2 linked regions of the Pueribacillus theae genome follow. The protein of the gene in region 2 interacts with the protein of the main gene of each other region in a pairwise test. Links are inferred from orthologs where the notes say so. Each region holds a gene or a part of one and is shown on either strand. Other genes may lie near its edges.

Evidence for each region. Proteins that work in one complex are often made in the same cells at the same time.
Region 1: the proteins of DCC39_RS00045 (region 2) and ndk interact in binary tests that used the Escherichia coli proteins (3 or more experiments, as listed by UniProt). The link is inferred for Pueribacillus theae from one-to-one orthologs.

What each region holds. Positions count from the first base shown.
Region 1 is NZ_QCZG01000009.1:33,665-36,407, forward strand. Bases 1-2,726 are described here. They hold ndk (nucleoside-diphosphate kinase), read right to left. Parts: upstream 1,723-2,726; coding sequence 1,279-1,722; downstream 1-1,278. Other genes in these bases: aroC (chorismate synthase), read right to left, coding at 1-334; DCC39_RS06105 (CheR family methyltransferase), read right to left, coding at 432-1,205; hepT (heptaprenyl diphosphate synthase component II), read right to left, coding at 1,811-2,726. In the rest of the region: more of hepT, read right to left, coding at 2,727-2,743. UniProt on the Escherichia coli protein: Major role in the synthesis of nucleoside triphosphates other than ATP. The ATP gamma phosphate is transferred to the NDP beta phosphate via a ping-pong mechanism, using a phosphorylated active-site intermediate.
Region 2 is NZ_QCZG01000001.1:1,798-6,898, forward strand. The notes cover bases 949-3,865. They hold DCC39_RS00045 (5-formyltetrahydrofolate cyclo-ligase), read left to right. Parts: upstream 949-2,082; coding sequence 2,083-2,649; downstream 2,650-3,865. Other genes in these bases: DCC39_RS00025 (MFS transporter), read left to right, coding at 949-967; DCC39_RS00030 (endolytic transglycosylase MltG), read right to left, coding at 1,012-1,470; DCC39_RS00035 (hypothetical protein), read right to left, coding at 1,474-1,683; rpmG (50S ribosomal protein L33), read left to right, coding at 1,839-1,988; DCC39_RS00050 (ThiF family adenylyltransferase), read left to right, coding at 2,731-3,741. In the rest of the region: more of DCC39_RS00025, read left to right, coding at 1-948; DCC39_RS00055 (YqgQ family protein), read left to right, coding at 3,985-4,197; DCC39_RS00060 (LTA synthase family protein), read left to right, coding at 4,419-5,101. UniProt on the Escherichia coli protein: Involved in the removal of 5-formyltetrahydrofolate.

The sequences.
Region 1 (2,743 bases), on a different replicon or contig from region 2:
GTCCCGGGCGGGGTCTAGTAATCACTCGCTTCATTTCTTTTTCTTCTTCTTCGGTAATTGGTTCGGATCCCATAATTTTGGTCCAATGCTTCCAATCGTTATTTTCGATGACTAATGTCAAGGGGGCGCCAGTTGTGAATCCGTGGCGAACACCGCTTTTAATTTGCACTTGGTCTTTCTCTATCACCATTCTTCGTCCGCGGCCATAGCCTTTTTGCCTTCGTGCAAGCTCTTTATTAATATCCTCTGCAATTAAAGGCATTCCCGCCGGCACTCCTTCTATAATTGCAGTGAGCTGTGGCCCGTGTGATTCCCCGGCTGTTAAATAGCGCATGTTGAACACTTCCTTTTCCTTATCTGTGTCTTTAGTGCTTTTATGTACTAAATTATACCATAATCGCTGCCTAAAAAACGGAGAAAAATAAATAAGATTAGACTTTGCGATAAAAAAATGTATCTTCTACCTCAAATCCATAGTTTTGCGGCTGGAATATTTGTTCTGTACTGCCGACGAATAGAACGCCGCCTTTTTTTAAAGCGTTGTTAAATTTACGGTAAAGCTGTTGTTTCGCTTCTTCTGTAAAATAAATTAACACATTGCGGCAAACGATTAAATCAAAGCTTGATTCGTATTGGCTTGTAAAAAGATTTTCCCTTTTGAAGACGATTGCTTTTTTTAGTTCTTCTTTTACGATATATTTTCCTGAATGCTGTTTAACAAAATATTGTTTTTTTATTTGTTCGGGAACTTCCCTTAAAGACTGCTCCGAATAATGGCCCTTTTTTGCTTTTTCGATGGCTCCTGCATCTATGTCCGTAGCTAAAATTGAAATCGCACTGAGCGGTAAATATTTCGTTAAAACCATCGCAAGCGTATACGGTTCTTCGCCTGTTGAACAGGCAGCACTCCATATTTTCATGCTTGAACGATTTTGAAGTAGCCGCGGCAGGATTTTTGTTTCGAGTATGTCCCATCTTTTGTAGTTCCTGAAAAATTCGGAAACGTTTATTGTCATCCGATCAAGAAATTCCGCCTGTAACGAAGTATTATTTTCCATTGCACGGTAAAAGTCATTAAACGAGGAGAAACCTTTCTGTTCTAGAAACGAAGTTAATCTTCTCTTCATTTGCCCTTCTTTATATAATAAAAGATCAATGTTAAATAATTTTTTTATTTGTGCCGTAAATTGTTGATAATCCCCCATTTTTTTGCCTCACACTAAAATTTTATGTAAAGAAGCCAACCTTGTTAAGGTTGGCCGTTAAACTTTTAAAAAGTTAAATCCATTTCGAAATTGTTTTTTCGTAATCATTTATTTCATTTTCATTAAAGAAAAGGTTAATTTCTCTTTCAGCGCTTTCAGGAGAATCAGAACCGTGAATAATATTCATTCCCACTTGAATGCCGAAATCGCCGCGAATTGTACCTATATCTGCTTCGAGCGGATTTGTTGCACCCATCATTTTCCTCGCAGCAGCAATAACATTGTCTCCTTCCCAAACCATCGCAAATACAGGACCGGAAGTGATAAAGTCAACAAGCTCGCCAAAAAAAGGGCGCTCTTTATGTTCATCGTAATGCTGTTCAGCCAGCTCTTGGGAAATCACCATGAGCTTTGCTCCAACTAATTTGTATCCTTTTTTCTCAAAACGGGATACAATCTCACCGACTAAATTTCGTTGAACACCATCAGGTTTTACCATTAGAAACGTTTTTTCCACAAAATCTCCTCACTTTTTCCAAAAAAATAAATAAAACGACTGAAACAAATATACTTTATCAAATTATTTTATCAAAAACAAACGAATCTCAAAATTTTCGCTTTCCGATGTATTCAGCGATTTTCTCCAGTGATTGCCTTGCTTTGCAAGCCGGAAGATTTGATAGCTCCAACTGTGCTTTATGTAAATAGGCATTGCTCATGTTTTCCGAGCATTCAATCGCGCCGGAAGATTTAATGAGATGCAATGCTTCATTTAGTTCTTTCTCATTTGTATTCTTATTTTTCAGCGTTGCCGTTATTTTTTCTTTAATATAAGGATCTGACATCGCAAGCAAAGCAGGCAAAGTGACGTTGCCTTGTTTTAAGTCACCGCCGGAAGGTTTTCCAAGCTTTGCTTTTGTCCCAACGAAATCAAGAATATCATCCGTAATTTGGAAAGACATCCCTGCAAAATAACCAAAACGTTCAAGATGCTTCTGTTGGTGTTTGGGCACGTCGCTAACAAGAGCGCCAAGGCGGCAGCTAACAGATATTAATAGGGCTGTTTTCCTTTTTATTCTTCGTAAATAACTGCGTAAATTTTGATCCCAATTAAATTGATCGCGAATTTGTTCAATTTCTCCAATTGTTACTTCTTTAATTGTTTCTGATAACGTAATGTGAGCTTCTTGGGACTCGATGAGGGTAATTCGCTCCAATGCCTTTGCCAAAATATAGTCGCCTGTATACATTGCTGTTTGATTGTTCCATTTCGCTTTTACAGTTGGTTCTCCTCTTCTTAAATCCGCATCATCGATCACATCATCATGGACGAGGGATGCTGTATGTATTAATTCAAGTGCGACAGCCACTTCTTTTATTTTATCAATATGATAGTCTCCAAATTTCCCCGAGAGCAATACGAAAACCGGGCGAAGGCGCTTGCCTCCTGCTTTTAATAATTGTTTCGAGGTTTGGAACAAAATAGGCTCCTCCGTACAGAGTGAAAGCTCCATCTCTTTCTCTATCAATGATAAATC
Region 2 (5,101 bases):
TTTATCAGCTTTTTATTTAGCAGTATTGCTTTCCGGCGAGAGGGCAAGTGCGTATATCGTTTTACTTGGGGCACTACTCGGAATCGGATACGGTTTTTACTGGCTTGCTTATAATGTTTTAACCTTTGAAATCACTGAACCTGAAACTCGTGATTTTTTTAATGGTTTTCTTGGAGTAATGACTTCGTTTTCAGGAATTGTCGGCCCAATCTTTGCAGGATTTATCATTTCTTCGATGGAAAAGTTTACGGGTTATAAAATTATTTTTTCTTTTTCTCTCTTGCTTTTTGTGGGAGCAGTAGTATTGAGTTTTTTCTTGCACAGAAGAGCGGCCAAGGGCAGTTTTGCTTTTCGCGATGTCTTTCAAGAAAAAAAAAGAAACAGAAATTGGAGAAATATTTTATACGCACATTTTTTCCAAGGGCTGCGTGAAGGAACGTTTGCTTTTGTTATCGTTGTCTGGGTTTTCATCATAACAAAAAGTGAATTGGCGTTGGGTGCGTTTAATTTCGTCATGTCCACTGTCCAGCTGCTGGCTTATTATGCAGTTGCAAGATTTATTAAGAAACAAAATCGAAAAAAAGCAATTCTCGCAGGAGGCATCATTTTATATGCAGCAGTTTACATCATTCTTTTTAAATTAACGTATCCCGGTTTACTATTTTATGCTGCTGTGATTTCGATTGCCTACCCGCTTTTGCTCGTCCCTTACCAGTCCATCACTTATGATGTCATCGGAACAGCGAAAAAAGCTGCCGACTTTAGAGTGGAATATATTGTTTTTCGGGAATTATATGTAAATGTTGGGCGCATTTTTTCCATCCTGGCGTTTATTATTTGTGTATCCATGTTCAAAGAAGAAAGCATCCGATACCTCATGATGGTTCTTGGAGCAGGCCACCTCATTTTGTATTTCTTTGTCAGAAAAATATCTTTTAAAAAAATGAACAGAGCAATATGGCAATAAAAGAAACAATGCCAGTCCTGCAAGTGTTTAACGGACTGGCATGTTTATTTTGTAATAATGTTGACGATTTCCTTGATCGACATCTCACTGTTAAGCTTATAAGATCCCGATTTTACAGCGGTTTCGAGTTTATTCTTATGTAAATAATCTCTAAATTCATCTTTGTCTGTAATGATTTTCGCGTCAAAAAGTTTGCTTGTCACTTCTTGGCTGCTTGTGCCTTTAGGAACGTCAAGTTGAATTTGGTACACGACATTTTTATCAGCTTGTTGATTGGCTTGTTCATTCAACTTTTCAAATTCTTTTTCGGATAGAATGACGAGATCATTTTTGTCAGCAAATGATTTGACATCTGTCTCAGTCAATTGTTTCCTCTCTTCTGTTGGGCTATTTGATGCAGCAGGAGTAGCGTCCGCCTTGACATTTTGAAAATAAAAGTAACTTAATACAGCCGTAGCGAGTAGTAGGCCTGCAGCAAAACTTCGCAATCCGTTTCGAGTCATTTTTTATCCTTTCTTACTTTTTTTATTGTCGGTTAACATGATCTCTTCTTCCAAAACATTAATCTTTTTCTTTAATTTCAAAATTTCCTGCATTAAGCTTATCGAAAAGTTTTCAAGTTGCTTTTCGACATCCTTCGCAGGATCCTTTTGAAAAAAAGAAAAGATCAAAATAAAGACAGCTACTGCCAATAGCGATAGAATCGCAATTTCCATTTTGAATCCCTCTTTTTTCAAATGATTTACAAATATAGTTTAAACGAGGAGTAATAAAAAAGAAAGGGAAAAAATAGATAACTTGAACCTAAGTTGATAATTTGGTACAATGGGTACGTTAATTTGATTTGTGATGATGAAATGGAGGGGTATAGATGCGTGTACAAGTAACTCTTGCTTGCACTGAAACGGGTGACCGTAATTATATTACTACAAAAAACAAACGTAATAATCCGGATCGTATAGAACTTAAAAAATACAGCCCAAGGTTAAAAAGGCATACGTTGCATCGTGAAACAAAGTAAGCGGTAGGTAAATCCTGCTGCTTTTTTTAATTTGGCTGAAGGCCAATACCATAAGGATTTATTTTTTCCCTTTAACAAGGAGAATGAGTGTGATATGACGAAACAAGAATGGCGTACGTTCATGAAAAAAAAGCTTGCTCACATGCCTAGCGATACATTTGGCAATCTTTGTAAAAAAATTCAAGATAGGCTTTTTCAGGATTGTTTGTGGCATGAAGCGAACACGATTGGCTTGACAGTTTCAGTAAATAGAGAAATTGATACGAAGAAAATTATCGAAGAAGCATGGAAGCTTGGCAAACAAACCGCCGTCCCAAAATGTTCGCCTGATTCATTTGAAATGGAGTTTTATCTTTTTGATTCTTTTTCACAAATCGAAAGAGGATTCTGTAATTTAGAAGAGCCTGTTGTCGAAAAAACAAGAGCAATCGCGGAAAAAGACCTAGATTTATTGATCGTTCCCGGACTTGCTTTTGATAAAAATGGATATAGAATTGGTTATGGAGGGGGATTTTTTGATCGTTATTTGCAAAAATACCCGAACGAAACGATATCTTTATCTTTTGAATGCCAACTGATTCCACACGTACCACGCGATCGTTACGATAAACCTGTGAATCAGCTAATCACAGAAAAAGCATGTTATAAAACGAGACTTTAATGGGGGTCTTACGGACGGTTACACAAACTGGTGTTTTCTAAGTTTACATTTACAGATAAAGGGGAAAAGAATTTGGGTGAAATGTTTGAGAGATACTCAAGACAAATGTTGTTTGCGCCAATCGGCTCAACAGGTCAAGAAAAATTAAAAAAAAGCAAGGTGCTTATCGTCGGAATGGGCGCCCTTGGCACGGCAGCCGCTAACCACCTCGTTCGTTCTGGTGTTGGTTTTCTCCGGTTCGTTGATCGGGATTATGTAGAATTGTCGAATTTACAAAGACAGATGCTTTTTGATGAAGACGATGTCAGAGAGTCTTTGCCCAAAGCTGTGGCTGCAGAAAGAAAGTTAAGAAAAATAAATAGCAGCATATCGATCGAAGGGATCGTTGCGGATGTAACCGCAGCCAATATTGAAGAATTCCTCGTTGGAATTGACTTGATCGTTGACGGGACGGATAATTTTTCGACACGATTCCTACTAAATGATGCAGCTTTTAAAAATAACATTCCTTACGTATATGGCGGGGTTGTTAGTTCCCGAGGGATGAGTGCGCTGTTTATTCCTGAAAAAACGCCTTGCCTGAGATGCTTCATTACTGAAGGCGATGGAAGCGGAGAAACGTGTGATACCGTTGGAGTTATTTCACCAATCGTCGACATTGTTTCTTCATATGAAGTCACTGAAGCGCTTAAATATTTAGCGGAAGATCATCATAAACTAAGAAATGGGTTAATCTCAATAGACGTTTGGCAAAACCGGACACATGTGATTCCCTTCGGTGAAGCAAAGCAAAATTGTCCTACATGCCAAAGAAAAGAATATCCCGCCTTAAAAATTGATCATGAAGAAATTGCCACGTCACTTTGCGGCCGTGAAACGGTTCAGATAAAGGCAAAGCAGTCATTCTTATTAAATGAGTGGTCAAATCGGCTTAAACCAATTGCAGATGTGAAAGAGACCCCGTTTTTACTGCGGGTTCAGCTCAAAGAAGGAGAGCGTCTCGTATTATTCCCTGATGGGCGTGTTCTTGTCCAAGGGACAGAAGATATCGTGAGAGCAAAAACGCTTTATGCCCGATATATTGGATTGTAGAAAAAGGAGGCGAACGTTATAAAAACGGTAAAGAAAATCATTTTCATTCAAACCGTTGCGTTATTGCTTGTTGCAATAGGCTTTCGATTTTTTAAAACAGTCCGCCATTTAACATTTCCTGAAATGAGGGAAAAAGTAATCGAATCGAGAATTTAACAACAGCCTTTTTGAAGTAAGAGCAGATTAGTGTAATCTGCTCTTACCTACGGTATATTAGAGTTTTCTTTAAAAGGGTGTTTCATTTTGAATACATTTTATGATATCCAGCAATTATTAAAGCGCTTTGGAATATTTATTTATACAGGAAATCGTCTCGCTGATTTGGAGTTAATGGAAGAAGAAATACATGAACTGTACAGAATGAAAATGATTGAGGCTCAAGATTACAAAATCGCATTGCTCATTTTAAGAAAAGAATATAGATTTGAAAGAGAGAAAAAAGACAGGACTATTTAACTGTTTTTTAAGAAAAGCGAAACTTTATCCAGTCTTTAATCGTAATTATTATGTGGGGTTAAGAAAAAACGCTAATTCATTTTTCTGGAAGTTAGTGGTGAAAAGTTAGATTTGCTTAAATATGGAAAAACTGTCGGTTGCCATAACAGTTAAAAGAGATTATGATATCTCTTATGTAAAGAATTACCGTACGAAAGAGAAATGAGGAGTGCTGGATTACGATGAAGAAGACGTTAGCTAACTATTCGATGTTCTTCACAGCTACGATTTTATTATGGATAAAAACGTATTTCGTTATTCGATTTTATTTTAATATCCCTTTAGAAAATAAAATGCAGCAATTTATTTTAGTTATTAGTCCATTAAGCACAGTGCTGCTGTTTTTAGGCTTTAGTTTATTTTTTTCTCAAAGACTGCGAAATCGGATGATTTTGCTTATAAGTTTCATAGGTTCTTTCATTCTGTATGCCAATATTGTGTACTATCGTTTTTTTAATGATTTTATTACAATTCCCCTCCTTTTCCAAACGAGCAATATGGGAGATTTAGGGAGCAGCGTCTTTGAATTAATGAATTTTACAGATGTTGTGTTTTTCATCGATGTCATTATTCTTGCTGTATTAATGAAATTCTTACAAGTCAAACCTGTGCATACGACAAAGAAACAAATTGCGTCCATATTTGCCGCAGCGTTGGCGCTATTCGCGATTAATCTTGGACTAGCTGAAACAGAGCGTCCGCAATTATTGACAAGGACGTTCGATAGAGAGATGCTCATCAAGAATATCGGAGTGTATAACTATCACATTTACGATATCATTATGCAGTCCCGGGCGAAGGCGCAGAGAGCGCTGGCGGATGGAAGCGAAATCGTAGATATTGAAAACTATGTAAAAGCCAATCG